DNA from 4 places in the Alteromonas sp. KUL17 genome. Region 1 is predicted to be linked to each of the others. Evidence: predicted binding sites of a transcription regulator. Region 1 holds the regulator's gene; each other region holds the start of a gene.

Evidence for each region. Region 1 encodes LexA, which represses DNA repair genes until DNA is damaged. Its sites were predicted from a motif close to TACTGTATNNNNATACAGTA; they were not measured.
Region 2: a site for LexA is predicted at 3,901-3,920, ahead of KUL49_RS18960 (recombinase RecA). Genes of this name have one in related genera too.
Region 3: a site for LexA is predicted at 2,473-2,492, ahead of recN (DNA repair protein RecN). Genes of this name have one in related genera too.
Region 4: a site for LexA is predicted at 6,002-6,021, ahead of uvrD (DNA helicase II). Genes of this name have one in related genera too.

What each region holds. Positions count from the first base shown of each region.
Region 1 is NZ_BJKJ01000009.1:38,474-46,150, reverse strand. Features, by position in the region: gene KUL49_RS09975 (diguanylate cyclase) at 1-481, shown strand, start outside; gene KUL49_RS09970 (hypothetical protein) at 654-4,214, shown strand; gene lexA (transcriptional repressor LexA) at 4,327-4,950, shown strand; gene coxB (cytochrome c oxidase subunit II) at 5,533-6,696, shown strand; gene ctaD (cytochrome c oxidase subunit I) at 6,706-7,677, shown strand, end outside.
Region 2 is NZ_BJKJ01000033.1:3,909-11,585, forward strand. Features, by position in the region: gene KUL49_RS18950 (error-prone DNA polymerase) at 1-1,611, opposite strand, end outside; gene KUL49_RS18955 (DNA polymerase Y family protein) at 1,648-3,135, opposite strand; gene KUL49_RS18960 (recombinase RecA) at 3,135-3,887, opposite strand; gene KUL49_RS18965 (hypothetical protein) at 4,137-4,646, opposite strand; gene KUL49_RS18970 (DUF885 family protein) at 4,649-6,400, opposite strand; gene KUL49_RS18975 (DUF1820 family protein) at 6,439-6,774, opposite strand; gene KUL49_RS18980 (M28 family metallopeptidase) at 6,964-7,677, shown strand, end outside.
Region 3 is NZ_BJKJ01000018.1:48,152-55,828, reverse strand. Features, by position in the region: gene tmpT (thiopurine S-methyltransferase) at 1-160, opposite strand, end outside; gene KUL49_RS15015 (outer membrane protein assembly factor BamE) at 265-621, opposite strand; gene recN (DNA repair protein RecN) at 746-2,431, opposite strand; gene dps (DNA starvation/stationary phase protection protein Dps) at 2,833-3,342, opposite strand; gene nadK (NAD(+) kinase) at 3,602-4,477, opposite strand; gene KUL49_RS14995 (fatty acid cis/trans isomerase) at 4,568-6,910, opposite strand; gene KUL49_RS14990 (aspartyl protease family protein) at 7,168-7,677, shown strand, end outside.
Region 4 is NZ_BJKJ01000026.1:17-7,693, reverse strand. Features, by position in the region: gene KUL49_RS17395 (magnesium transporter) at 1-1,240, shown strand, start outside; gene rarD (EamA family transporter RarD) at 1,470-2,384, shown strand; gene KUL49_RS17385 (diguanylate cyclase) at 2,451-3,728, opposite strand; gene uvrD (DNA helicase II) at 3,771-5,942, opposite strand; gene cysE (serine O-acetyltransferase) at 6,405-7,211, shown strand; partial or broken gene KUL49_RS17370 (transposase) at 7,252-7,677, opposite strand, start outside.

The sequences.
Region 1 (7,677 bases):
GATGACCGATTCTTTAACGGGCCTTTATAACCGACGCGCGTTCCTTGACGAGTGCATCTCATTCTCAAAACAACATTGTCGTGGATGTGTTGCTATCGTCGATATTGATCACTTCAAAAAAGTAAACGATACCTACGGTCACGATGCTGGAGATCAGGCGCTTATTGCTGTTGCGAGGAAAATAGCTAAACATAATCAAGCGCCAAATGTCGTGGCTCGATTAGGAGGAGAAGAGTTTGCAATAGTCATGATAGGTGACAAGAAAGAAGAGATCCATAGGCAGCTAGAAGCACTGCGCATTGCTGTTGAAGAGGGGAGAGTGACCTACAAGACAGACACGATGAATTTATCGATCAGCATCGGCGCAACATTTATCAAAGACACCTTTGAGGCGGATTTCAGCGCCCTCTTATCGCTTGCTGACAAGGCGCTGTACAGAGCCAAGGAGCAGGGCAGAAACCAAGTCGTATGGGATGAATAATAATAGTACGTGGCTTCGCCTACATTAAATATAAGCGTATACGCCCAAGGCGCTGTTGCTAGATTGATAAAGTTAAGTTATAAAAAACGAATATTTTATTTAACTTAATAATTAGGCGTGTTTTGAGCTTTTAACTAAAAAGCCGACATGCCTTTTAAATCAGGGACGATGTATGAAAACTTCGCGCTTGGGTTTTTCTGGCCTTTTTTCTCTTGTAGCTCTAACTGCGTGTGGTGGTGGAGGTGGCTCTGATTCTTCTCCACCTACAAACCCACCACCTCCACCTGAGCCGACAGCACTAGAAATTTTATCAAATCCTTTAGATTACTCAGAGTCACGACTAAACTCGGCGGCAACCACCTATGCTGATGCGAACTACAGTGGAGAAACGAAAGTCTCTACTGTGGATATCAGCGCAGTACAAGAGGTTTACATCACGCTCTTTGGTGACAATACAAGTGGCTCACCCTATGTAGATCAATATGATATCTACACCTTCCTAGATGAGAACGGCAACGTTGAAGGTACGACCGAGTGCTATGAATCAGGATCAGTAACATACTCAGGTAAGCTTGATGAAGACACGGGGACAGGAACGATTACTGTAGACTATGATCAGTGCATTCAATATTACGACTCCACTCGGTATGACGGACAATTTTCGCTAGTTATTACTGACGCAGGTGAAAACAGCTCCGAAGTAACGTCTTATTTCACTACTTTGTCTATGCTAGACGGTGGCGTGCGCACAACATTAAAAGGCTACTTAAGTGTTGATTTTCGCTACCGCCCACAAACAGGTACGTTTTATGAAGAGACGAGGCAGTATCTTACTGTCACGCACAATAGTGAAACTTACAAGGTCAGTGGCACATCAGCAGAAGGGGTGACAAACAACACCTTCGTGTCTGAACTTAATGGTTCAATCTACATTGCGTCTAAAGGCAAATTGGACTTTGCGTATTCTTCTGATCAGGGCGACCTTCCCTATTCGTCATCTGGCTCGCTAGTCGTAAAAGGAGATAAAACGGCTGGAATTGACGTTATTGATGGCGCAGTTCGCTATGGCGAAGATAACAACGGCGATGATATTTACGATGTAGGTGTATACTTTAATAATTTAACAGCGTTTGCCAGCGGAAACCATACTGGCCTTGCGCTTTCAGATATCGATGCGATATCCGTACCTCCTGTAGTTAATCAGCCTTATTACTATGCCTATGAGACTGTCTATACCACAGATGAAGTCACCGTTGAGCCTGGCTACTATTATGATTCAGATACTCCCGACTCAGAGCTGGTGATTTCGTTTCGCTGGTATGTAAATGGTGTAGTCCTTGACGATGTTAATAGTACCACGCTGCCACCTTACAGCGCAGTCTTCGGTGATGAAGTTAAAGTTACCATGGTGGTGTCAGACGGTATTAACGTTGTTGAATCCCAGCCTACTTTCGTTGAGATCGGCAATTCTCCTATGACGCTCACTGCATCGAATATGCCTGAAGTAGTAACTGCGGGCGGATACGTAGAGTTTACCGTATCGATGAGTGACCCAGACAGAGTTGACGATGACGTCGCGGGAGAGCTTATTTCAGCGCCTCCCGGTGCTTCGTTAAATGCGGAAGGTCTGATGACCTGGAATGTACCTGCGAATCAACTTTTCAACGCTCAAACTTATATGTTTAGTTTCGCTAGCTTAGACGGAACTGAATCCCAACAAACGCTCGAAATCACTTCTTATGCGGACAAGGCCCCGGCTTATGCTCGTACTACTGTGATGACACCAATTTATAATCATGGCTTTGCTATTGCTTCGACCAATGGTGTAAGTGAACTTATCACGGTAAATGCTCGAAACGTGGGCGCATTTTCGCTAGAAGGTAAGACGCTTAAAAATACCTATGTGTATCCGTATAAACTGCCAACTAAAGGCGAAATTAGAAGCGTGCATACCCAAGATGTTGATGGTGACAATAATGATGAAATCTACCTTCTTACTCAACAGGGATTGTCTGTAATAAAAGACCGCGAAAGTAACGCAGAAGCGGTGTTTATTATTGAAGATAGTATTATTTCTGGCTTATTTTATGACATCAATGGTGACGGGGTTGATGAAGTTGCTTATTTATATGGGAGCGAATATTACAATGCGACTTCTATTGCCATTGTAGATGTTCGCACAGGTGAGCAGTTGCAACAGTACGATATTGACGGCGTCAATAACCTTGCTTTTGGTAACGTAGATGATGACGCATCGATAGAAATGGTAACGAACAATGGTTATGTATTTGATATCGAAAGCGGTGCCAACCAATGGCTATACGGTAGCGGGTTCAGCGACGCATTTGTTGTGCTGGGTGATATGAATAACGATGGTGTAGATGAAATCATCGGTGCCGATAGTTGGAATGATATCTCAATTTACTCAGCAGTATCGAAAAGCAGTTTGGCAACGGCGGAACATGGTGACATTTGTGATATCGCCTATAGTAAAGAAAGCCCAGCTACAGAAGGAATAGTGGTTGTCTCCGAGTGTCAGTGGGGACAAGTTAGAGGTTTTGCATTAGAAGCGGGACAAATCTCTGAGCAGTGGGCTCTTAACCACAACACTTACAGTGGCATGTCACTTTTCATTGACGATTTAGACAATGACAATGTGGACGACATTATTTGGACTGGTGAGAATCAAATTTTAGTAGCGCAACAAGATGCCAACGGTGAATATGCCTTGTCAGATATAAAAGGTGCGCCGCGCGCGAGTAGATATCATGCCGCGGGTTGGGCACCTTATGGCGATAATGATGAAAGAGCCGTCTTTGTTAGCGATACAAGTAGTTACGAATCATCTATTCAGATTTTATCGGTAGATAAAGAGGATAACTTTGCGATAAGTGCTGAGGTTGGCGAAGATGTCTATAACTATAGCAAACCGGTCGTTACAGACTACAACAATGACGGTGTGGGTGAGTTACTAATAGGGGCACTGGATTATAGTTCGTCGTTTAATGTCGTGAGACTTACAGATAACGCTATTCAATGGGCACTGAACAATAATCAGAATAGTGAAATTTCGTTTATTGAAGCCATTGACGTAAATAACGACAGTTACGCCGATGCAGTTATTATTGAGAACAATCGACTTAAAGCGTTTGATATCGAGAATCAGGTGCTTATCGACTCAATCATTAACGATTTTTCAATTAATGCGCTTGCTGCCTCTGAAAAAGACGGTGTGCATTATTTTGCTGTTGGGGGCTATAGTTCGCTCAAGCTCTATAAAATGCAGGATGGTGAATTTGTTGGATTGAATGAATTGGAAACCAATTGTGACCAATTGCTCACGGTAAATTTTGATAGTGATAGCGAACTTGAAGTTGCGTGTTTAAATAGAAACTACAACACCATCAATGTTTATGACGTGGCGAGCGATGCATTAGAACTCAAAGACGCTATAGCACCGTCATTCTACCCTCAGTATATAGCGGCTGTTCCAACGACGTCGTCTAATCAGTCGATTCTCGCTATCTACCAGCCTAACGAGAATGACTATTCGTACAATTATTATGACAGCATCGCATATCGCGTGGTTGAGGTTGATAATAAAGGCAATGTGGTGTGGCAAAGCCCTGGACTTGGGCTCGATAATGTTGAAGGCATGCGCACACGTCAAAATAGTGATGGGGAGCTGGAGTTACAAATTAGTAACCCGAACATGGCTCTTCTCGTAAAATAAGAGGAAAGCACTTGTCGTAGGCTATTGCAGATCGCAAAAGACGCGGCAAGTGCTTGTTATTTAGTTTTAGGTGTATATACTTACAGGAACTGTATGAACAGACAGGTCTTTTATGCGCCCACTCACAGCTCGACAAACCGAAGTTTTAGAACTTATTAAAACAACCATGTTAGAAACGGGAATGCCGCCTACTCGTGCGGAAATAGCCCGTCAGCTTGGCTTTCGTTCTGCTAATGCAGCAGAGGAACATTTGAAAGCATTGGCGCGTAAAGGCGTGATTGAAATTTTGCCTGGTACGTCTCGTGGCATTAAGCTCAATATCCCTCTTGATAACGACGCACAAGAAGAAGGCCTACCGTTAATTGGGCGTGTTGCAGCCGGTGAGCCGATCTTGGCGCAAGAGCATGTTGAATCGCACTACAAAGTCGATCCTGCACTGTTTCAACCCCATGCCGACTTTTTGCTACGCGTTAACGGTATGAGCATGAAAGACATTGGTATTTTAGACGGTGATCTTCTCGCTGTTCATCGCACCACTGATGTACACAACGGTCAGGTGGTTGTGGCGCGTGTAGATGAAGACGTCACCGTAAAGCGTCTAGAGAAACGCGGGCGTGAAGTATTGCTTCATGCTGAGAATGATGAGTTTGCACCAATAAAAGTCGATTTGGCGACTGAACATTTTGCGATAGAAGGTATTGCGGTGGGTGTGATCAGAAACGCTGACTGGATGTAGTATTTTAGCTTGTTTGTATAAAAGCGGCGCGTTAGCCGCTTTTTTTATGTCTTTTGTTCCTGTTTTTTTCTTCAATCTGCCAACTTAGGTTTTATCCTGCCCAGCAAACCTGTTGGTTTTCTGCGCGCTTATTTTTATCATTACTCACGTTATTCTTTCTATGAATGCTTCAAGTATTTTCCATTTTTTATTTTGAATTTTGTTTGAAATCGACATTGAGTAATCGATTACTTATTGATTTCTTAACTAGTTAGTCGAGCATTTACTTTAATCCCGTGTTCAAAATGCCTGTTTGATTCCAAGGGCATCCCACAGCAATGGCTCTCTCTTTTTGCACGTGAAATCCCCCGCGACCATTTTAGTAAATGATTAAAAATTAACCGCTTCGTTAAATTTTTAATAGAAAAGACTAGACGGCACGACATTATTGCGCAATTCTTATACAGAGATTAACAAAATAATAACAATGACTCTAAATTTGTTTTACAAGTTGAGGTTATGGGTCAATCGTTCGCAAACCATTTGGTAGGGCATCGCGCAAATTAATCAGCGTCTTTGACCACGCCATTACGGAGGTGCTGAGTGAAACAACTAACGACCGTTTTCGCAAAATGGTGTTCTAGTATACCAATTTTGCTTTTTTCCCCTTTGCTTTTTGCGCAAGAAGCAAGCGAAGAAGCCTCTTCGCTTAATTTGAGACGCGGTGCTACCGACATCAGTGGGCAGGTATACGACCTCCATATGTTGATGTTCTTCATTTGTGTAGGTATCGCGGTTGTAGTTTTTGGCGTGATGTTCGCCTCAATGTATCTACATAGAAAGTCCCGTGGTGCCAAGCCAGCTAATTTTCACGAAAACGTGAAGGTCGAAATTGCTTGGACCGTTATTCCTTTCCTTATTCTTATTTTCATGGCGGTACCCGCAGCGAATACTCTAATTGCTATGGAAGACACGTCTGAGCCTGACATGACGGTGTTAGTAACAGGCTCTCAATGGAAATGGCACTACAAGTACATGGATAGCGATGTAGAGTTTTATTCTTTACTCGCCACTCAGCGCGAGCAAATAGAAAACAAATTTCAGAAAACAGATAACTACCTGCTTGAAGTTGACCGCCCTCTGGTTATTCCTACTGGGAAAAAAGTACGCTTTCTTATTACTTCTGACGACGTTATCCACTCTTGGTGGGTTCCTGACTTTGCCGTGAAAAAAGATGCCAACCCCGGCTTTATTAACGAGTCTTGGGCCAAGGTGAATGAGCCGGGTATTTATCGCGGACAGTGCGCAGAGCTTTGTGGTAAAGACCATGGCTATATGCCGGTTGTGGTAATTGCTAAAGAACCCGCCGAGTTTGAAAAGTGGATGGGCGAACAAGAAGAGATTGTTCGTAAAGCAAAAGAAGAAGAGCAGCGTCTACTTTCTATGAATATGTCTATGGATGAACTGATGAAAGAGGGCGAGCGAGTATACAACGCAACGTGCGCTGCTTGCCATATGCCAAATGGTGAAGGTTTACCTGGCGTGTTCCCGGCATTAAAAGGCAGCAAGATGGCACTAGAAGATCAGCAAGGTCACATTGACATCGTGCTGCATGGAAAGTCAGGAACAGCCATGCAAGCGTTTGGAAAAATGCTAAGTCTTAAGGAAATTGCCGCCGTAGTCACTTACGAGCGAAATGCCTGGGGCAATAAAACTGGCGATATGGTTCAAGCCAAAGATGTCAACGCAGTGGCAAACGGAAACTAGGAGCAGACAATGAGCAAAGCAACTGAAGTTATTTCGCCAGATACCTCTGCGCCTCATGACGGTCACCTACATGATGACCATGAACACCACGATCATATTCCTAAAGGGATAACGCGTTGGTTGTTTACCACTAACCACAAAGACATAGGCACACTTTACCTGTGGTTTGCCTTTATTATGTTTTTAGTTGGTGGTGCGATGGCCATGGTGATCCGCGCTGAACTATTCCAACCCGGTCTACAAATTGTAGAGCCAAACTTCTTTAACCAAATGACTACGGTACACGGGCTTATCATGGTATTTGGTGCAGTAATGCCAGCCTTTACTGGGCTCGCAAACTGGCTTATTCCCATGATGATCGGCGCACCTGACATGGCGTTACCGCGCATGAATAACTGGAGCTTCTGGATTTTACCAGGTGCCTTTCTCATTCTTTTGAGCTCGCTCTTTATGGAAGGCGGCGGCCCTGCTTTTGGATGGACTTTCTACGCGCCCCTTTCAACGACTTACAGTGGCGATTCGACAGCGTTGTTTGTGTTCTCTGTTCACATCATGGGTATTTCATCCATTATGGGTGCGATTAACGTGATTGTGACCATCTTTAATATGCGTGCGCCAGGCATGACCTGGATGAAAATGCCGCTGTTTGTATGGACGTGGCTTATCACCGCGTTTTTGCTGATTGCGGTAATGCCAGTGCTCGCCGGTGCGGTTACTATGGTGTTAACTGATAAGTTCTTTGGCACGAGCTTTTTTGATGCTGCTGGTGGCGGCGACCCGGTTATGTTCCAGCATATTTTCTGGTTCTTCGGGCATCCTGAAGTGTACATTATGATCTTGCCCGCTTTCGGCATTATCTCGCAAATTGTTCCTACCTTCTCTCGAAAGCAGCTGTTTGGATACGCGTCTATGGTTTACGCCACGGCGTCGATTGCGCTGCTCTCTTTTGTTGTGTGGGCTCACCATATGTTCACCACGGGC
Region 2 (7,677 bases), on a different contig from region 1:
AGAGAATGCGCGACGTATAGCGCTTAACATCCCAAGTGCTAACACATCGACTTTTAATAGGCCTAAGGTTTCAATGTCGTCCTTATCCCACTGAATAATAGTACGTTCTTCCATCGCGGCGTTCTCAACAGGAACAAGATCGTAGAGCGGCCCTGCGCTAATAACAAAACCGCCTACATGTTGCGACAAATGTCGGGGCGTGCCCAGTAAAGCTTCGGTAAGGGTAATTAACTGCTGCACCCTAGGCTCTTCAGGGTTTAGCCCAAGCCCTGCCAGCTGGGATTTCCACGGAATAACGCTGTCTCGGCGATTAATCTGCTTTACCACAAAATCAAGCTGTGATTCGCTGAAGCCCAGCGCCTTGCCCACATCTTTAAACGCTGACTTAAAGCGATAGCAAATAACCGTAGCTGCGATAGCGGTTCTTTCTCTGCCATATTTTTTGTAAATGTATTGGATGATCTCTTCACGACGCTGATGCTCAAAATCCACATCAATATCGGGTGGTTCGTTACGTTCTTTAGAAATAAAGCGTTCGAACAGCACACTTATTTGCCTGGGGTCTACCGCGGTTATTTCCAAGCAATAGCACACTACCGAGTTGGCCGCAGAGCCGCGCCCTTGATACAAAATGCGTTGTCGTTTGGCAAACTGAACAATGTCGTAAATGGTTAAAAAGAAATACTCATACTCTTGTTCGGCAATAAGCGTCAGTTCTTTTTCTATGATTTGGCGAATATCAGGGGTGATACCTTCAGGGAAACGCACTTTTATACCGGCCTCTACACGTTCCCGTAAATACGAAGTGGGCGTATACCCTTCAGGTACAAGCTCCGCTGGATAGTGGTAGCGCAGCTCTTCTAAGGAAAACGTGAATACATGGGCAAGGGCATTGGTATTGGCAATCCATTTCTCAGGGTAAAGCTTCTTAATTTTTTGTACGGTTCGCAGACTACGCTCTGCATTACTCAACGCATCCCGACCTATTTTGTCTACACTGGTATGCACGTTAGTAGCATGCAATACATGTTGAAGCGGCAGTCTGTCGGCGTGATGCATGAGTACACCTGTACAGGCAATAACAGGAAAAGGATAGGCAGACTGCAGATGATTGTAATGCGCAAACCTGTGGTGATCCCGTCCGTCTAATAGGCGCTGAGCGCCAATATAGGCATCAATACTAGGGTGTTTTTGCAGCCATTCAGCCCAATGTTTGTCTTTAGCTTCTTTGCCGCTTGGTAACCAAATGAATTTGCAATGGCGAATGGTACGCAAGTCCCACTCAGCTAGTTGGTATTCACCTTTATCAGAGCGACGCCTCGCGTTAGTAATAATTCGGCACAGTTCGCTATAGGCCGCTTTGTTCGGGCACAACAGCACAAAAGATAAAGTGTCATCAAATACAAAGTAACTACCCACAATAAGCGTAATCGGTAGACCCTGATGCTTAATTTCATCGAAAGCCCGTACCACACCTGCTACTGAACATTCATCGGTAATGGCAAGTGCGTCGTAACCAAGGAAAGAAGCCGTGGTAACAAGCTCTGCGGGGGAAGAGGCGCCGCAAAGAAAGCTATAATTGCTTTGGCAAAAGAGCTCACTGTATTTCATGATATTGCCTTTACCTTTTTCTTTAACCGTATACCGCTAGCAAAAAAGGCCCTGCACCCACCAGCGGCTCTCTTCGTCTTTAAACACTAAAAGCCTTACGCATTGCTCAGTTTGGGCGATGAAATAATCACGCTTTGTTGGGCTGTCATGCCACCACTCGCTGTGTAAACGCACGGGGCCAAAGCAAATTTGGGTAGCCTGAATAAGCGGTTTAGGTACATCAAAAGTGAAGGTGGGCGTAATGTCACTGCTATAAGCATAATTACGGGTGCAGTTACCGGTGCTCGACTCCGTCACCGTCATATATTCAAACTGATGGCTGTCGGCAGCGAGAGGTTGAAACGTACTGTTATCGCCTAGCTTCGCGTTTAAGCGCCCAATTAATTGCTTTTGTGCAATATCGTTAAATCTGTCGCTAAAAAAGTCGCCATTCTGCGTATCCATTTCTTCAAATTGCTGACAGGTAAGCGCAATGGCTGTGGCTGGTTCAGGCAGCTCTAGATTCTCAGTTTTAAGACTAAACAAGGGCAGCCAACTTTGTACTGAAGACTGAGGCAGTGCCGAACGTATATTAATATCCATTACAGGTGCTTCTCTGAAATGAATATGTACACTGATGCTGGATGTATATAAGTTTCTTGCCCGTAAATAGTGAGACAAATGCTCAAACTGCTGGCTGACAAAAGGGGTTAGATGCTGCGTGTTTTCAATATCAAAAGGCAATAGGATAAAGTTATCGAAGTGCTCCAAAGGCCTAAATAACGTAACGCGTGGAAAGGTTTCTCCCCTTAACGCAGTAAGATACATAATAGTGTTATTGTCAAAGCGCCGACCCAGTTCTTGTACCGGCATTGCCAACAGCTGTTGTACGCAGGAAACGCCCACCCTTGCCAACGAGTCAATGACTTTAGGTGATAGAGCCGTAATAGAAAGCGGGCACGTACTTAGCGCTTTTTTTATGTCATCGGATGTATGCAAGTAGGTATTAAATTTATGAAGCGCTAATACTTTTGCGGCCTCAATTGTCCATGCGCTAGCAAAATGATAGCGAATATCTGCTTCAGCAAGTGCTTGGGTTAAAGTTTTCCACAGTGGCGTATGACCGCCATAGTAATGAGTTAGGTTATCTAGCCTTACTGCCAGACCGTTTACACTATTTGAGTGAATGTGGTTGTCTAATACGATGTCAGAAGCCAGTGGATAAAGCCGATGGGCTAACTGCGTCAGCATATGCTTTTCAGCTTCTTCACTGAAAGGCAGAATATGTACGTAAGGGCATAGCGCCGCCGCTTGAGCTAGCCCATGCCCAATTTCAATACCTTCTTTTTTCGCAATATCATTACACTGCGTAATTTTGTTTGTTTTACTGCAGTACACCGCAACGGGAGTATTCGACGCTAACGCTGAATACTGGTTGTTAGTTTCGTGCTTCGACAACTGGCTATGTGCACGCTTACTTCTAGCCGCTTTGATATGGCTGTCTAAAGTTAGTTGATAGCAGTAAATATAAGCCCACAGCATCATTAGCTCACAGAGTGTAATGCCTGATCGGAAAGCGTGTTGTGTGCCATGGCCCATTTAATGGCGTGATTGTCGGGGGTCCACCGATGGGAAATAACAATGTTATCTTTGGGCCAGCCATGACGCTGCTTGCGTATGTTCACCGCCAAAGCGTGGGGGTTGCCTTTTAGCGCAATATCCAACGTGATGGGTAATGCACTGTCGCTTTCATTCGACAGGTTGACTTGTGAATCGCTCCCCATGTCGGCCTTTGGGTAACCTAACTGTGAGGCCTGCTGTTGCGGTGGAGTATACAGCAAGCACAGCGCATCATTATGCGTTGCTGCTACCTGTAGGCGTCGCGCTTCTTTTTGATTTACAGCATTACTCCACAGCACTACGCAATGGCAAGCCGTACTTTTTAAACATTGCTCAGCAGCCCACAATGACTCTTGTTCAGAACGTGTTTTTACTACCAGCACTTGTTGCGCTTTAAGCCCCAGATTTTCTAACCATGGCGACTGTAGTAGCCCGGGAGGGTTAATAAACACCACCAGTTTGTGCGTACGATGCTGGCAAATAACTCGTTTAAAGAGTGAAAGCTCACCCACCCCGGTTAACGAGGAGATACGGACAAGGCCTGTAGATGCAACGCCACCGTTAAGCGCTTTATCCAGACGCGGAAAGCCCAGCGAAAACTTGGCTTCACTTTGCTTCTGATCTCTGGCCCGCCAAATATGCGGGTGGTTATTAAGCACAGATAACGATTTATTCATGGCACTCAAAATAAACTGTATTTTTATACAGTATTATAGTGCAGCAATAACCCTTTTCAAGACAAAAGGTTTTTGACTTGTTGTTTTAAGCGCTAACTTACTGATTAGTTTGGAAAGGTAAAAAGATTAAACTTTTAAAAGCGTAGCTTAGGGGGGCCAGGGGCGCTGAGCTTACTGCATAGCAAAGCGGGCGACCCTGTCATAAAGTTAGCGCTGTATAAGCGCTAACGAGGGACACAGAGTAAAATGTTACTCTTCAGATGGTTCTTTTTGAGCCTTTGCAGTCGTGCCGCTTACTGTTGCTGTAACGGTTTGGCAAAAAGCAATAAATCCGTCTGCGGTATTTTTTGCCCACACCATGCGAACGTTGCTAGGTAGAGCCTTTACCACCTCACGAATTTCCTCAAGCGTCACTTCTTCATTAAGCAGCACCTTATTCAGTGACTCCTCAAATGACATGCCTTTCTCACAACAGGCCATGACGATAGTCGAAAAGTTGCGCATAAGCGGGTGCAGCGCATTGTATTGAGTTTGGTCGATAAGGCGGCTTTTATAGGCACTTTCAATACGCGCAGTAAGATTTTTCTCTAACGCATCTGTAACAAGAACAAGGTTGCGATAAGCATACGTAACCTTGTTGTTGGTCTGTTTATTCGAGTGGCGCAATAGCGCCAGCTCTTTCTGTAAATTCTGCGCTCGCAGCACAAAGTAAATTAAAAACAGGATAAGTAATCCAATAACACCAAATGCAACGATCATGTCTATTGTGCCTTTTGTTCTTCTATAAACGTATTGATGTTTTGCTCCAAGATAAACAATGGAACTGAGCCGTTTTCTAACACGGCGCGGTGGAATTTACGCACATCAAAACGCTCGCCTAATGCTTTCTCTGCCTTCTTGCGAAGGCCTTTAATTTTGATTTCACCAATCTTGTAAGACAAGGCTTGCGCTGGCCAAGAGATATAGCGGTCTATTTCAGTATTTACGTTGTGTTCTGAAAGCGCGGTGTTTTCCATCATATAATCAACCGCTTGTTGACGACTCCAGCCCATCGTGTGCATACCGGTATCCACAACCAAGCGACACGCACGCCACATTTCGTAGCTTAAGCGACCGAAGTTGTCGTACGGCGTTTCGTAAATACCTGCTTCAATACCTAAAAACTCAGAGTACAGACCCCAGCCTTCACCAAACGCTGAAATATAGGTGTTACGACGTACCATAGGTAAGTCTTCAAGCTCTGCTGCCAACGATATTTGAAGATGGTGGCCAGGCACTGCTTCGTGCAAGGTCAGTGCAGGCAATGCATACAAAGGGCGCTTATCGAGGGCATACGTGTTTACCCAGTAATATCCTGGCTGATCATCGCGGCTAGGATGAATGTAACGGCCCGTTGTATATTTGGGCGCGATAGCGTCTGGTACAGGCGCTACACCGTAAGGCGTTCTTGGCAGATACTCAAAGAGCGAAGGAAGCTTTGCGTCCATTTTCTTTGCAATGAACGACGCCTCTTTTAGTAAATCTTCAGCGCTGGTGGCATAGAATTGCAGGTCTTCGCGTAAAAACGCAATGAAGTCGTTAATGTCGCCATCAAAGCCAAGCTCATCCACAATTTGCCGCATTTGCGCGCGAATGCGTTTTACTTCAGACAACCCTAAATCATGGATTTCCTGAGGCGTCATATCCGTGGTGGTGTAATGCTTGGCTCTATTGGCGTAATACGCAACGCCATCAGGCCAGTTATTCGCGGCAATATCTTCACGGGCATTAGGAATGTATTCATCTACCATGAAGTCGTAGAACATTTGATACGCAGGCAACACGCTGCTGTTTATAGCAGCCTTGCCTTGTTCCGTTAGCGCTGATTTCTGCTCGGCAGTAAAGTACTCTGGAAAGCGGGTAAATGGAGAATAAAAACCACTGTCCTCAGCCTTTTCAACAATGTACGACGCTACCGAGTTCTCAAACCCTTTTAACACTACTTTAGGCTGCGTGTAGCCTTCTTTTAGCGCTTGTTTCATATACGCAATTTGTTGGTCAAAATAAGGTTTCAGCGCGTTTAGGCGGCTAATGTAGGCCTGATAATCTTCTACGCGCTTAAAGGTGGATAAATTAGGAAGCGAGGCCATTGCACCGTGAAAGCCATATTCTGAATTGATCGGTACTAAATGCGCGCGGTACGTATACTCGTCCACATAGTTAGCCAAACGATATTGTTGCATCAGCAAGGCAATATAGGCATCAGTAGAGATATCTTCTTTTTTATACTGGCTTAAGGCCTTTTGAAAAGCACGCCATTGTTCATCTTGTGCTTTCAGAGCCTTGGGAGAAATATCCGGTAATACGTGGGCAAGTGAAGCATCGCCTTCGCGAGAAGCTAGAAGTGGGGAAACCGAAAGCTCGTATTGCCAAATGTCATCAAGTAGTTGATACAAGCTTTCATCGTTAAGGTCCTTTGCAGATGAGCTAACGCTGCAAATAAATAATAATGCTGCTAAAACATAGCGATACATAAGGGTCTCCGGCAACCTTCACCGGAATGACCCGGCGGTTACTCTTTCGTTGGTGTATATATTGGACTAGGGAAAGCAGTTACTTTATCAGATTTATTTTCTAATTTAGTAATTTTGGCCGAACCTTTTTTATTTACAGCGTCAATGCGCAAAATGTTGTGCATCGGAACATAAGTTTTTGTTACTTCAGAAAATTCGGCTTTTAACCTTTCATGGCTAGGGTCTACAACAACACTTGTGTGGGTGTCCCACACAAAGTCACCTATCTCGATAAAGCCAAACAAAGCGCCCTGAGTAAGGGTTCTAACGTAAAGTTCGTAACGTTCTCCATTGCTGATGAACTGAACGCGGTAAAGAATATCGTCTTTCGACATAGATGCTGCTCTTCACTAAAAAAACATAACAATATCCGGAAACGGAGCCGGCATGCGACTGACAATTTTACCTTGCTCATAAAATGCGAGCAACGGTAGGAAACACATGGTAAACATAAGCAGTTTAATGGTATTCCGCCTATTAACTGCGTTACCATGATGCACACTTAGTTATATGGTGAAATTAGAATGATAAAAAAACTCCTTATAGGTAGTGCAATGACAGCAATGACCTTTGCTGCTACTGCCCATAACCACGCATCGACAGACAATGCTTTTAACCCTGATACACAGCGAATCAAATCGCACCTGTTTTTCCTAGCAGATGATTTGCTTGAAGGTCGTGACACGGGCTCTCGTGGCCATGAAATTGCGGCGCTATATATTGCGACCGAATTTGCTAAATATGGTTTGAAGCCAGCGGGTACAGACGGCTACATGCAAAACGTAGCGTTTCGCAAAGCGAATCTGGTTCAAGAGTCTCCCAAGTTTACTTTCACGCAAAACGGCGAAACCGTCGATTTTGACTATCCGAAAGAATATCTAGCTAGCCCGAGCTTGCTTAGCACCGAGGCTAATGTAAAAGGTGAAATGGTCTTTGTGGGCTACGGCATTGTGGCAGACGAGCTATCTCACAACGATTACAAAGACTTAGATGTAAAAGGTAAGGTTGTTGTAGCGCTTGCTGGTAAGCCAAGTGACTTTCCATCAGAAGAGGGCGCTCACTTTGCGTCTGGCTATCAAAAGCAAAAGTATGCGGTAGACAATGGCGCTATTGGCATGATCACTATCACAACGCCTAAAAATGAAAAGGTACGCCCTTATCAAAGCCGTTTGAACTACATCCATACGCCGCGTATGGCATGGTTAGACGACAGTGGTCAGCCTGCAAACAGCTTTTCT
Region 3 (7,677 bases), on a different contig from region 1:
TCTTTCCACATAGTGGTACAAAAATGCGCTTTAAAGATGTGCTAGGACTATCGTCGCCAAACAGAAAAGACGCATACTTTACTAAAAGCGCATTCCCTTCAGGTTCGTGAAATCCAATCTCGTTCTTTTGCCATTTACTGTGCCAAAAACTATGTTCCATATAAACCTCAAGTAGGTAAGCGATATATCTCTAAAAAACAGGCGTTTTTATGAAGGGTATTAGAAACAAAAAAGGTAGCGAGAAACGCTACCTTTTAAACAAAATTAGTTATCAAGCGGTGTATTGAAGTCTTCAGATAACTCGAAGTCACCTTCAACCGTTGTCACTTTGTTGTCTACAAAGTTAATCACCATTTGCTTTTGAAAATCTTCACCACGCTTTTTCATACCGCGCTTCATATCGTAAACGTAGTACCAAGTGTCATCGTCGAATGAGTCTTGAACAACAGGGTTACCTAGTACATAAATAACTTGTTCTTTTGTCATTCCAACGCGCAGCTTTTCCACATCTCTTTGATCAAGGAAGTTTCCTTGAGGAACGTCGATTCGATAAATCCAGTTCGAGCAAGCGGTTGATGTTAGTGTGATACCAAGAATTACTAATAGGTGTTGCAACTTCATGCGTTAATTTGTCCAGTATTGCCTTTGTTAGTGTCAATGAACTTCGCTAAAGCGAATTTCGAGACTGTTTTATTGCAAGCGCGAAGGCATGCTACATTGACAACTATGACCAATCAACTGCATTTTAGTTCGATGCTGCGCTTTTAAGCAGTTCTTTTGCATTCGCTAGCGCCGACTTGGTTACTTTATCACCGGCTAATAGTCTTGCAAGCTCATCGATCCTGTCTTGCTTCGTCAACGCCAACATCTGGGTTTCAGTACTTTCCCCGTCGGTAAGCTTGGTAACAAACAATTGATTATGTGCCTGTGCCGCTACTTGAGGTAGATGGGTAACACACATTACTTGCGATTGTTTACCTAATTTACGTAAAAGCCCGCCAACGATTGATGCTGTTGGGCCGCTAATGCCCGTATCGACTTCATCGAAAATCATAGTAGGGGTAGCGTGATGGCCGCTCGCGATAACCTGAATAGCCAATCCTATACGAGAAAGTTCACCACCTGATACGACTTTTTCTAATTTGCCTGCATCTTGACCAGGGTTGGTAGACACTTTAAATTCTACGGTATCTAGACCTGTGCTCACCGGCTTCTTAAGTTCGTCGTATTGAATCTGAATATCCACTTTTGCGTGGGGCATATTCATTTGGCGAATTTGCACTTCAATATCTTCGCTTAGCTTACCAGCAGCACGTTGCCTGCTCTCAGAAAGCGCTTTGGTCGCGGTTAAATACGTTGCTCGTGCTTCTTCTACTTCGCCTTCAAGCGTACCTAACAGTGTTTCCTGTTCCGATAAAGCATTGAATTCGGCGGCTAGCTCTTGGTGATGCTGATAAAGTCCCTCTGGCATCACAGTATGTTTACGGGCAAGTTCCATCGCCTTCGCATAGCGCGCCTCAACTTGCTGTAAGCGAAGTGGATCGATCTCTAAGTGATCGCAGTAGCTACGTAGCTCTCCTGCCGCTTCTTCTACTTGAATTGCTGCATCATTAAGCATTGCAATGATTGGCGTTAAACTAGCGTCGTGCGCCTCTAATTCGCCTAAACGTTCAATACTGCTTTGTATAACTGACAGTGCGTTGCCTTCATCGCTTTCATATAAATTGTATACGCTAGTCTGTGCTTGCTCTAAAAGGCTTTGCCCGTTACTCAGGCGTTTGTGCTCTATTTCTAACTCTTCAAATTCACCCTCTTCAATGGCGAATTCATCAAGTTCTTGAACCTGATAAGTTAACAGCTGAATTCTGTCTTCGCGCTGCTGGGCTTGTTCTTGAAGCGCCTTTAACGTGCGCTGCTTATCACGCCAAAGAGAGTAGGTTTCTCTAACCTGCACTAATATGTCGTTGTGCTTAGCGTAACCATCGACTAATTCCCTTTGATGGTCTTCTTTCAGCAACTGTAGGTGAGTATTTTGACCGTGAATGGCCAACAAAAACTGGCCTAAGCCTTTTAACTGCTGAAGTGAGGCGGGAATACCGTTGATAAAAGCTTTTGAACGGCCTTCCTTTGAAATAACTCTGCGAATAAAGCAGCTATTCTCATCTTCATCTGAGGTGAGCTCATGTTCATCGAGGAAGGCTTTAGCTAATACATTGCCGTTTAGAGAAAAGTGAGCAATGATCTCCGCTTTTGCGCTGCCTTTTCGCACCGCATTTGCGTCGGCGCGCTCGCCTAAGCACAAGCTTAGGGCATCAATGGCGATGGATTTACCAGCACCGGTTTCGCCGGTTATAGCAGTCAACCCGTTTTCCAGTTGAACCGATAATTGTTTTACAACAGCAAAATTTGAAATAGAAAGATGCGCTAACATAACCACACTCGAAAAAAGTTGAACATGATGATATATACAGTAACTGATAATATATACAGTATTTTTTCTGTGTAAAGTTAAGTCGTAAATATTTTACTTAAAATTAAAGTGGATTGTGAAAAGTTTAAATAAATCAATATTGTATAGAGCGTTTAAAAAGGAGTGGTTATGAGTAACCCATTAATAATAGGCTGCGCTAGATGCGTTCGTTACAGTGGTTATACAGTAGTAAATTAGCTCAATGCTAAGTAGCTGAATAACTCAAAAGCAAGCGGTAAACAATTCCACAACGCAGTAGAGAACCTGATAGCAAAAAGGAGAGCGTAAGCTCTCCTTAAAATTCAATTTCAATTAAATAGCAGGTAGTCCGAATGACTATGTGGTTTACCAGCAATTATACATTATTGCTGTAGTTCACCGCTGCCAGACTCAATGTGCGCGCGCACAAACCACTGGAACTGTTCTAAATCTGCAAGTTGGCCGGTGATCATATCTTCCGATACTGGGTCAATTTCACCTAAAAGCTCTAACGCTTTTCTATGGTCACCATTCACACCGTCATATACGGCATCCAGCGCCTTAAGGTGGTCAAGTACTAAACCTTTACCCAATTCATAATCGTTCCAGCTGCGACCTTCAACAATGGCTTTTGGTGTACCTTTCGGTACGCCACCTAATGTAGCAATTCGCTCTGCAATTGTGTCGGTCATTTCGCGTACCGCATCTACCTGCGGATCCAACATCTCATGCACACCGATAAAATTTGGTCCTACTACATTCCAATGAATGTGCTTCAACGTTAACTGTAAATCTAATAGTGCAACCAGTCGCTGATCCAATACCTTGATTGTTTTGGCAGCAGCATCGTTATCCATTCCAGGGGCTGTAAATTTGATATTGGTGTTACTCATGATATCTCCTATTGAATGCAAATAAGTCAGCGGGATGCGAAACATCATTTAGGCCAAATAACAAAAACCTTGTGCTGACGACTTATTGTAATAGGTGCAACAGGTATGCCGAAAACTTATATTTCTATAAGTCTTGGTTTTCGTTAAGGAAATTAGAGAAGATTAAAAAATCTTTATTTTTCAAGCCTGTAGCAATCAAGAAAATGCTACAGGCTTATGTAATAAATGCACATGGAATCAACTAAATGGAGCCGAGAGGTTAGTAAAGCTTACTACCCCAACCTAACTTTTTACGAAGTACATTGAAGTAGCTGTAGCCCTTAGGGTGAACAAGATGGAGTTTGTCTACGCTTTTGTTTATTCGAATTTCATCGCCAGGTAGCACCGGCAGAACAATATGGCTATCGCAACTCACTTGTAGCGAGTCACTGTTAACCTTTGATACTTTCATCGATACCTGACTGTCAGCATCAACAACGATTGGACGGCTGCTCAGTGTGTGAGGAAACATGGGGACTAAAGTTAGCGCATCTAGCTTAGGCATTATAATAGGGCCGCCCGCTGATAAAGAGTAAGCCGTTGAACCTGTGGGTGTGGCTACGATTAATCCGTCGCTGCGCTGACTGAATACAAATTGCTCATCGATGTAAATTTCAAATTCCATCATATGGGCAACTTTTCCGTGGTGAAGCACCACTTCGTTTACAGCAGAGTTGTTACTTTTAAGCTTTTCGTGTCGATAAACTTCTACTTCAAGTAAGAAGCGCTCTTCTACTACGCATTCACCGTTAAAGATAAGGTCAAGTTGCTGAACAATATCATCGGGGTGGATATCAGTTAAAAAGCCGAGATTTCCGCGGTTTACACCGACAACGTGAATGTCAAAGCGAGCGAGCACACGTGCTGCACCAAGCATGCTGCCGTCACCGCCTACCACAACGGCAAGGTCAGCCTCTTTGCCAATAGTGACAAGGTTACAGCTTTTAAAGTTCTCGGTTTCAAGCTCTTCAGCAATACTTTCCTCAACCAATAATTTACAGCCTTTTGCCAATAAATATTCGGCAAGAATGTTCAGGCTGTCGTGGGTTGCAGCGTGCTGAGGTTTTCCAATTAAAGCAACGGTTTGATAGGGCATGGAATGCTAATGTCCTTTCATTTCCAATGGTTGGACATTAGCACAGGTTTTTTGCAAAAGAAAAGCGTAAAACGGCACACAGCGCAAGGTTTAGCGATCTTCTAACCGATTATAGTCGAGAAGACCGCCTTCAATAGGATAGCGCTCGCTAGACCATTGCATTAATTTATCACTAAACGCCCAAAAATTAGGGTTGGTTCGGCGCATGCCAACATCGTCGAGCAAGGCTTTGTAATCGGCTTCGCTTTTAATGGATTTAAGCTTCTCAATCGAAGACGTTATCTCTGAGGCATTGATATACCAGAATGCGTCAGGGTAACTGCCTAACAAACCATGAACTAGCGTGATTGAATCTTTAGAAGGCTCCCGGTTTTCCTCTTCTTCAAATAGGCTATTTACATTGTAATGCGCGCTATTTCTAAGGGCAGTGAATACATCAATGTTGTCTGGGTTTTTGTCGTCTTGAATCACAATCATGGTAGTTTCAGGCATCAACGTCGCTTGTTGAGCAGGAAGTGAATCTAAGCGCTCTAATGCTTCGAGCTGTTCAGCTGATAGCAAACGTTTATTGTAGGTTGAGGCATTCGGTTGAACCTTAGCCAAGTAATGCGATAACAATTGATAAAGTTCTTGTTGAGGATTAGCTGTTTCGAACGCTATGCCAGAAGGTTGTTCGAAACTGTTGATATCACCTTCCAAATAATCGGTAAGTTCAGGGCTTGCGTTTTGATACCAATCGTCGAGAAGCTCATGGCGGGTAGTTGGAGGAAGTAGATTAAGGAAGTTCGATTCACCCTCCATGCGCAAGAAATCCATGTACAAACGGGTCAATAACTGATGGCCATAATTGCCGTAAACATCAAAGCCAGCCACAAGCAAATAGTGAATGCGCTCTAACAAGGCATAGTCAATCACCCATGCTGTTTTAGTGGGCTGGCCAACCATCCCTTTAACAACTGTGGCATTATCGAAATGACGAAATACGGTTAAGCTGGCATTAGTATTATCGCCGTCGCCATCCCATATACTCGACACACTCAAATGCTCTTCATTTTTGAATTCATTGTTCAAAAAGGTGGTTCTTGCACGCATATATTCGCCTTGGCGCTTTGCGTATTTAACCCAGTTTACTGCAAGGGCTGAACTATCTTTTTCAGCAGGAAGGTGAAGGTTTTCTTTTTGAGCGGTGTAAAAAGCATTCACTTTTTCAGAAGCTGCAATGTCTGGGTCGACAAAGAACACCCAGAACCGGTCGTTAATCACGTTTAGCGCGACTTGCCCCCGACATACAGGCCCTTTTATATAACCCATAATGGTGTTTTGCGCGCGTTCAAGCATAAACCGATAACGGCTTTCTACTGGCAATAAAGTAAAAGCAGTTAGAGGGTTGGCCGCCACTTGAGGTTTGTATGATGGCAATGATTCTACAGAAAAGTTGGCGTCAACAAACCACGATTGCCATTTATCTAAAAGATCCTTGTTAACGGCGTAAGCTTGATGTGTTTTACTCACAATAGTCGAGTGCACAGGCTGAAGGCGATAATAAACGCGCTCGACCTTAGGGTCGTCGAAGGGCCTGCGAGTGGCTATAATATCTAATGGTTGTCCTGGTGGTGTACGCGAGCGTACTAGGTCAAAGAACTGAGGGGTTTTTCCTTTTTCTGAAATGTCTTCGAAGTAAAGGTGAGACGTAAACAAGTGCTCGTATACATAACGTGCAGAAAGCTGCATCTTGTTGCTATCGCCATTTAGCCACGCTTCTAAGTCAGATACTTTTTCATTCAGTTCTTGAGAGAGCGCTTTGGGTAAGGGTAACGGCGCACCATGGTTTAACCATTGAATGAGTGTAGTGTGCTCAGCGTCAGACAGGGCTGGCAGGGCGTAGGGCATGCCTCCTAGAGGCTCACCAGCTATATATTCACCCATTTCAACTATGGTTGGACACTGGTTTTGTCGGTTCAAGCTTACATCGAAACTGTCACTTAAATGAGTAGTATTTGGCAGAGGATGCTGTTTTTTTAGCAAAAGCATTTGCGCTAGTACAGAGGATTGTGTTGGCGAAATGCTGCTATCTTCTTTTATTGGCAATACATCGTAAAAGCCGCGTTCGCGCCATCCGTTCACACCGTGTGCATCAAGAAACATTCTATTGGGTTGGGCAGCAGTAAGCCGCGTACCGTCATACACTTTCTCTTTGTTAGCACCTCTGGCTATACCCTCTGGAGATGCCATCTTTAGTTGGCATGGCGCATCGTAACAGGCGTGGCAGACAACACAGCGCTGCGTTAGTACTGGGTTTACTTGTGTGTCAAAGAAATTGTCGGGCAAATTCTCCATGGCGGGCATGACGTTGTTTGATGAAAGTAAAGGAGCGTCAGGTTTCGGCCATTGCCATATCGCTATAGCGATAATTGCTATAAGCAATGAAGTGATACCGAATTTTTTCATAGTCATAGTCCATAGAAAAGTTGTAGCCAGTCTATCACTCATTTCAGATAAGGTGATGTTATAAATCTTAAAGCACATCACTTCGCTCTTGTACTAACCCTCCTTGTTGTTCTTCCGCAGTTGTAAATTCTCTTCTTTAAATAGCAATCTTATTATGCAATTCGTCGTGTTCAATCGACCTAAATTCATTCTTGTGATAGCGTGAAAACAAAGGATTAAACTACTAACATAAAAGGATATTTATGATTCGCTTAATTTTACTGTCCCTTCTTTTTAGTTCATTCAGCGCATTGAGTGCCGTCACGGCATGGACAGACTTCACGCTAGATAACGGTCACGTGTTTCTACCTGTTACCATTGAAGGTATCGAATCTCGGGTTATGTTGGACTCAGGGGCACAAATAAACAGTATTAATCGCGCGTTCATAAGGAAGCATGAATTGGATCTTGATAAAGGGCGTCCAGTAAATGTTAAAGGTGTCTATGATGTGGAGAGGCGCAATGCTTATAACAACGTAAGCGTTGAGATTTTTGGTACTGGTTTCGAGCTAGATTCACTAGTCGAGACCAGCCTGGGTCACCATTCCAATGGCATGTTGCTGGGTGCAGGCTTCTTTAACAATTTTATCGTCCAGCTAGATTATCCCCACAGAAAAATTCGTTTAGTGACGCGTGATTCACTGGATATGAGAGAGGTTGCAAATGTTACCGCCTCGTCCCAACAGGGAAGCGGTATGCCTATCGCACAAGTC
Region 4 (7,677 bases), on a different contig from region 1:
GGTATACATCGCATCACTGTTAGAATCGTTGCCCGTAGAAAAACGTTTGGCGGTATGGGAAGGCATTCCTCGCGACCGTAAGCTCGACGTATTGGTTGAGATGCGTAGCGACCCCCGTGAAATTCTTATCGACAATACGCCGCACGACGAATGGGCGTCTATTTTTGCTGATATTGACGCAGAAGATTTACTGGAACTACTCGATTCATTGCCAAAACGCCTAGTCGATATGGCCTATGAATCACTTGATTCCAAAGAGCGTAAGTACTTCAGAGAAGCCACACAATTCCCCGATAACCAAATAGGGCACTGGGTTAACCACGAGCAGTTAGTGCTACCTTCGAACGCGAAAGTGCGCGAAGGGCTACGCTTATTAAGACGTGACATACCTCAGCATTGTGACAGCATTTTTTTGGTGAATCGCTCAGGTCAATTTTCCGCGCTAGTTAAAATTAGCCACCTCTTCAATGCGCAAGATCACGTGTCGCTATTCGACTTGTCGGAAGAAAGTGTGACGACCATTCAAGGGGCTGACGACACTATGAATGCGTCGCTACTTGTTCAACGTTCTGGGCTTGCGTCGCTGCCGGTAGTTGACGAAAACAACAAGCTTCTCGGCCGATTAGATGTGACCTCTGCAAGTGAGTTGGTTAACGAGTTTTACGAACGCCAAGTGATGGCTTCGGCCGGTATGGATGAGGACGAAGATTTATTCTCGCCTGTGGCCAAAAGTGCGAAAAATCGTGCCCTTTGGCTTGGCATTAACTTGCTTACCGCATTTTTAGCTTCGTGGTTTATTGGATTGTTCGAAGGCACCCTTCAACAAGTGGTTGCCCTTGCGGTACTGATGCCGGTAGTGGCAAGTATGGGAGGTATTGCAGGTAGTCAAACGCTAACCCTGATTGTACGCGGCTTGGCGTTGGGGCAGGTCACGCCTGCCAACTTACGGGCGCTGATGGTGAAAGAGCTTAAAGTAGGCGGCGTTAATGGCGTGATTTGGGCCTTAGTAATTGGCGTTGTTGCTTATTTCTGGTTTACCGATGCCATGTTAGGGTTGGTTATCTGTTTGGCCATACTGTTCAACATTGTAGCCGCCGCACTTGCAGGCGTGTTTGTACCTGTAATTTTGGACAAGCTGAAAATAGACCCAGCACTGTCGGGTTCTGTAATTCTAACAACTGTCACTGACATTGTAGGCTTTGTTGCGTTCTTAGGTTTGGGCACACTGTTTCTGCTGTAGCACCATTCCCGCGATAAACCTTGTCCTGTTTTTTCATGACGAACGCATCTTAGGCCCCATTGAATGAGCACATTTAGTGGGGCTTTTTCATTTTTTGTTAATTGCGTTTCATTAATTATGCCGCTTGTTACACGTCCTTTGCCGCATTGGAAAGCGTTAAGGGTTGTGAATTCACCTAACCTGATAAACAATACGCGCCTTCTTCCCCCGAATTTCGTTGGAGTCAGTCTTGTCTAAGCAAGCCAGTGCCGCTCAAGTCGGCGTTATTTGTGCAATTGCCGCATATAGTATGTGGGGTGTTGCACCTGTTTATTTCAAACAGTTGATGGTATTGCCGGCTGCTGAAATCCTAATGCACAGGGTAATTTGGTCTGTGGTGCTGTTGGTTGGGCTTATAGCCGCGTTAAAGCAGTGGCCCAAAGTGGGCGCCGCCCTTCGCAATAAGCGCGTTATGCAGATTTTATTCGTTGCAGGGTTGTTACTCGGGGCGAATTGGCTCTTGTTTATTTGGGCAATTAATAACGACCATATTCTTGATGCAAGCCTTGGCTATTACATCAACCCTCTTATCAACGTATTTTTAGGGCGACTTTTCTTAGGTGAAAGGTTGCGTAACTTACAGCGTGTAGCCGTTGGGCTTGCCGTTATTGGCGTGGCTATTCTTATTTTCTCTTATGGCCACGTGCCGTGGATTGCTTTGGTGCTCGCGGGAAGTTTTAGCGTGTACGGCTTATTGCGCAAGCAAGTGGCAGTAGACTCGCTACCCGGCCTATTCATTGAAACTTTAATGCTCTCGCCATTCGCTATTATTTACTGGGTCTTCTTTGGCTCTGAGTACAGTAACTTATTTAATAACGACGCCACGCTAAATACCCTTATTTTAGCGGCTGGCATTGTAACTACCGCGCCACTACTTTGTTTTACCGCTGCAGCAAGGCGCATTATGTATTCAACGCTGGGCTTTTTTCAGTACATTGGCCCTACGCTTATGTTCATTCTGGCGGTTTACCTTTACGGCGAACCGCTTGAAGAGTCGCGCTTGGTAACCTTCGGCTTTGTGTGGTTTGCGCTTATCTTGTTTAGTGCCGACTCGCTAGTTAATTACCGCAGTCAGCGTAAAGCGCGAAAGCTAGCGGTGGAGTAGGGGCTTTTGCGCACAAGTCTTTAATGAAACGTCGGACAGCTTAGCGGCGGTTGATTGAGTGAAAAGCTAAAGCAGTAAAGCTTGCTCTTGCTGAGGAACATCTGGTGGTTCGCACTTCACTTGGTTACGCCCACTATTTTTGGCGGCATAAAGCTGCTTGTCGGCAAGGCTTAGTAGCTTATCTACGCGCTGAGTGTGGGCGCCACTTACCCCAATACTGCAGGTCACTTTAATGTCGCTTTTAGGCAGCTGAATAATTTCCGCTTCCACCACTTTTCTGAAGTCGTCTAAACGCTCACTGGCTTCTTTTAGTGGTGTTGACGGCATGTATATACAAAACTCTTCGCCACCAAAGCGGGAAATAATTTCGTCTGGAAAATAAAACTCAATAAGGGCCGCCATGGCTTTTAGCACAATGTCACCTGCGTCATGGCCATGGGTATCGTTTATCGATTTGAAAAAGTCTAGGTCAATAAGGGCGAGAGCGTGATCCTCAGACAGGTTTTGGTGTTGTACAGTAACCATGTAGAAGAAGTGGCGCCTGTTAGGCAAACCTGTTAAATAGTCGGTGTTGGCCACACGACGAATTTCTTCAACGCTCTCAATATATTCTACGTTCTGCATCACGCGACACAAGAACTCTTCATGACAGTAGGGCACTCGCAAGAAGTCATTTGCACCACTTTTAATGAAGTGCGCAGACATTAACATGCCTTTGCCTCCAGCAACGCCCATAATTGCCAGCTGCTCTTTCGAGAAGGCTTTTCTTAAACTGGCGACAAAGTGCGTGCCTGTCATATCTGGCAGCGTGTTGTCAGTGATAACAAGACGTACGTTTTTGTGTTCAGACAAGCATTGCATAGCGTCTGTAGCCGTTAGGCATTCAAACGCAATAAAATTGTGGCGCTGAAGTAATGAAACGGTTTTTGAGCGCAACACCCGATTAGTGCTTACCACGACGACGCCGGTAGACTTGTTTTTTTCTAATCGGCTAATAAGACGATTGAGGTAGTCGTAGTTCTGCGAATTTTCTTTGGGAATGTAATCGACAACGTCACGTTCTAGGACTTTATCGCGAATAGCGCTATCTAAACTTTCTGTTGTAGCAATGGTGGGAATGAAAGACTCAACCGTAAAGTCGATGGCTTCGCCTTTTGGTGCATCGGGAAGCGAGTATGCAACAATAGCACACAGAAAGGTTTCCGGCATATTTTGCGAAAACCGCGCTTTGCCTTCTGTCAGCGACGTTGCGCCAACGGGGGTAAGACCTGCCCGGCGTACTAATTTCGCTATAAGTTCAAGGTTGCCTTCACCATTTTCGATGATCAGCACGTGTTGCTGCATACATTTCAACTTAGGTTTAGGCTACCTTGCCTATTAATAATGTTACGCTTTCTCCAGCTTTGCGTAAGCAAGTACCAGCCATTTGCTGCCAAATTCGTCGAAGTTTACTTGAACTCGACCGTGCTCTCCACTCCCTTCGTAGTTAAGTACGATCCCTTCGCCAAATTTACGGTGTACAACTCGCTCACCTAAACTAAAGCCCGTTTCTTCAAAACTGGCGTGCGACGTCGCTTGGCTAAAGCGGTTGTGCACGGGCCGCGAGATAGTCGATTTCAGCCTAACCTCTTCAACGCAGTCTGCTGGCATTTCGCGAATAAATCGAGAAGCAGTATGATACTTATCTTGGCCATAGAGTCGACGACTTTCTGCATAAGTAATATACAACTTTTGCATTGCTCTGGTCATACCAACATAGCAAAGTCTGCGTTCCTCTTCCATTCGACCTGGCTCGTCGTTGGTCATTTGGCTAGGGAACATGCCTTCTTCTACACCTGCTAAGAATACCAGTGGAAATTCAAGGCCTTTAGCGGTGTGTATAGTCATCATCTGCACGGCATCCTGGTCTTTATCCGCCTGGGTTTCACCTGCTTCCAGCGACGCATGAGCTAGAAAGGCTGCCAGAGGCGACATTTCTTCGGCTTCTTCAGGCACGATAAAGGTTTTACATGCAGTAACCAATTCTTCCAGGTTTTCTAGACGTGCTTGGGCCTTTTCTCCGCGCTCTGCTTGGTACATGGCGTACAGACCAGACTGGCGAATAGCTTTATCGGCTTGTTGGTCAAGGGGCTCATCTAACGTGGATTGCTCTAGCTCAGTAATTAGCAACACAAAGCTTTGCATTGCGTTTAGCGCGCGGCCTTTAAAGCCACCTTCATTAATGAGCAACTGACACGCCTGCCACATTGAACAGTTGTGCATTCGCGCGGTGTCGCGCACTTGCGATAAGGTTTTCTCACCAATACCGCGACTTGGGGTGTTTACTACACGCTCGAAAGCTGCATCGTCGTGCGGATGGCTCACCATGCGCATATAGCCAAGGGCGTCTTTAATTTCTTGGCGTTCGAAGAAGCGCAGACCGCCGTATATGCGATACGCCAACCCTTCGTGTAGCAAGGCTTCTTCCAGTACTCGAGACTGGGCGTTGTTTCGATAAAGAATGGCGGTATCAGTAAGGGCGTTGCCTTGATTCAGCCAATCTTTGATTTTCGAAACAATAAAGCGCGCTTCATCTAGCTCGTTGAAACCCGCATATACAGAAATCAGCTCGCCTTGCGCGTCTTCCGTCCAAAGCTCTTTCCCTAAACGGCCCGTATTGTTCTCGATAACCGTGTTCGCCGCTTTAAGAATGTTTCCTGTAGAGCGGTAATTCTGCTCAAGGCGAATAGTAGTAGGCTCGTTGAAGTCTTTCAGGAAGTGCTGAATATTATCTACGTTCGCGCCGCGCCAGCCGTAAATAGACTGATCGTCGTCGCCAACAATCATAATGTTATTATTACCACCACTACACAGCATACGAAGCCATGCATATTGGATATTGTTGGTATCTTGGAATTCGTCTACCAACACTGCACGGAAACGACGTTGATAGTGGGCTAGTACTTCTGGGTTTTTAGCCCATAATTCATGTGCGCGTAGCAACAGTTCAGCAAAATCTACCAAGCCTGAACGGTCGCAAGCGTCTTGATATGCCGCATAGACTTCGCGCATGGTCTTTTGAATATGATCGCCGTGGGTTTCAATGTGCTGAGGGCGCAAGCCTTCGTCTTTGTTGCCATTTATGTACCACTGAATTTGACGAGGCGCCCAATGCTTTTCGTCCAGGTTCATGGCCTTCAGAATGCGGCGAATAAGTCGATACTGATCGTCCGAATCAATTATCTGAAAATTCTCAGGCAAGTTGGCTTCTGCATGGTGCGCTCGTAGTAAGCGATGCGCAAGCCCGTGGAAGGTACCAATCCACATATTGTGCAGGCTGCGACCCATCAACGACTCTATTCGGCCGCGCATTTCTTTGGCTGCTTTATTGGTAAAGGTTACTGCCAAAATAGAAAAAGGGGCGATGTTTTCGACTTCCATTAACCACGCAATGCGATGCACTAATACGCGGGTTTTACCACTGCCCGCGCCAGCCAAAACTAGGGCGTTAGATAGTGGGGCTGCTACTGCTTCACGCTGTTTGTCGTTTAGCTCGTCTAGCAGTCGAGATACATCCATAGTGTGGTACCTGTTAGTTGATAGTGTTATACATTCAGCAGCGCGCTATTATGCCACCTGCCTGTTAATTTATACAGTCCAGTTTTTCCCAGTGAAGATAAACTTCAACGGCATTATACGTTCGTGTGCAATCATGATTTTAAGTATTATTTAATGAAAGATACGAGCGCTCTGAACGTTCTATTAAGTTAATGGAAGCACTCAGTTAGACGCAGCGAGAGAGCAGAGTGCTTTAACGATGTATACATGTACGATACGGTTATTAGCTATAACGAATTAATTCGATAAATTGATCGAATTATGCGCTTGGTCGGTATCACATCGGTATTGCATCACATCAAACTCAGGTAAACTTTTACGCGTTCCCTTTTGTCAGCATAGATATGCCCAGCAAGGAACAAGTTAGACTGCTTACTCAATTTTCTTATAGAACACAGCATTTTTATATAACGGGACATGCTCATGACCGCACTTACTACGCCCATCGATTTTTGGTCTACGCTGAAACAAGAAGCGCAAGTTGTTGCTGAAAAAGAGCCTTTGCTGTCTAGCTATGTGCATGCCAGTGTTCTTGCACATCACAACTTTGAATCGTCGCTTAGCTTTATTCTGTCGAACAAAATGGCAGACGACGTCATGCCTGCGCTCGCCATTCGTGAAGTTTTCGATGAAGCTTACTTACTTGAGCCTGGCATCAGCGAAGCGGCTATTGCTGACATTCTAGCGATTAAGGCGCGGGATGCGGCGGTCAACGATTACCTTACTCCCTTACTTCACTTTAAAGGTTTTCATGCTGTGCAAGTACACCGCATGGCGCATTACCTTTGGGTTCATGGGCGTCATCAGCTTGCTTTATTCTTACAAAGCCGCAACTCGGCAAGCTTTGGTGTAGATATCCACCCTGCTGCGCGTATAGGTAAAGGCGTCATGTTTGACCACGCAACCGGCATTGTAGTGGGCGAAACTGCAGTAGTTGAAGACAACGTATCTATTTTGCAGAGCGTTACATTAGGTGGTACCGGTAATGAGTCGGGCGACCGTCACCCTAAAATTCGCCAAGGCGTGTTAATTGGCGCTGGCGCCAAGATCCTTGGAAATATTGAAATAGGTGAAGGCTCAAAAGTGGGCGCTGGTAGCGTTGTACTTAATAGTGTTCCGGCTCACGTTACTGTGGTGGGTGTTCCAGCTAAAGTGGTTGGGAGACCGGTTTGTCAAAGCCCATGTGAATCCATGCGCCAAAACGTACTAGAAGATAACTCCCACGTATAAAATTGGGGTCAGAGTCTGAGGGATCCCCACGAATTTAATTTCATATGCCTCCGGCCCAGGCTGCGTCAACTATGGAGATGTACCATTTGAGTGCAGCTTTCCACTGTCGCATAGTAAATCGTATTCGACAAGCGACAGCCCTGAGTCCAAGGTAATGGAATGACAACACGCTTCTGGTTTCGGTATTAGCTTGGAAGCGCCGATGCTTATTCGATGAGACGAGCACCATACCCAGTAATATAGCTACGAGTGACGCTAACGTCGTCAGCAATACCAGTATTGTTAGACGCTGCTTTTTCACGCTTTTATTCTGCTCATAGCCAAGCCCGAACTTCGTACTTTTCATGTCTCTAAAGCCTTCTTCAATTTGCATTCGTTGCCTGTAAATGGCCACTACTTGTTTCGATAAGCTTCGATGAGGTGCCAGTGATGTCGCTAATAGCCATGGGTCTTTTGCTCCTTGCGC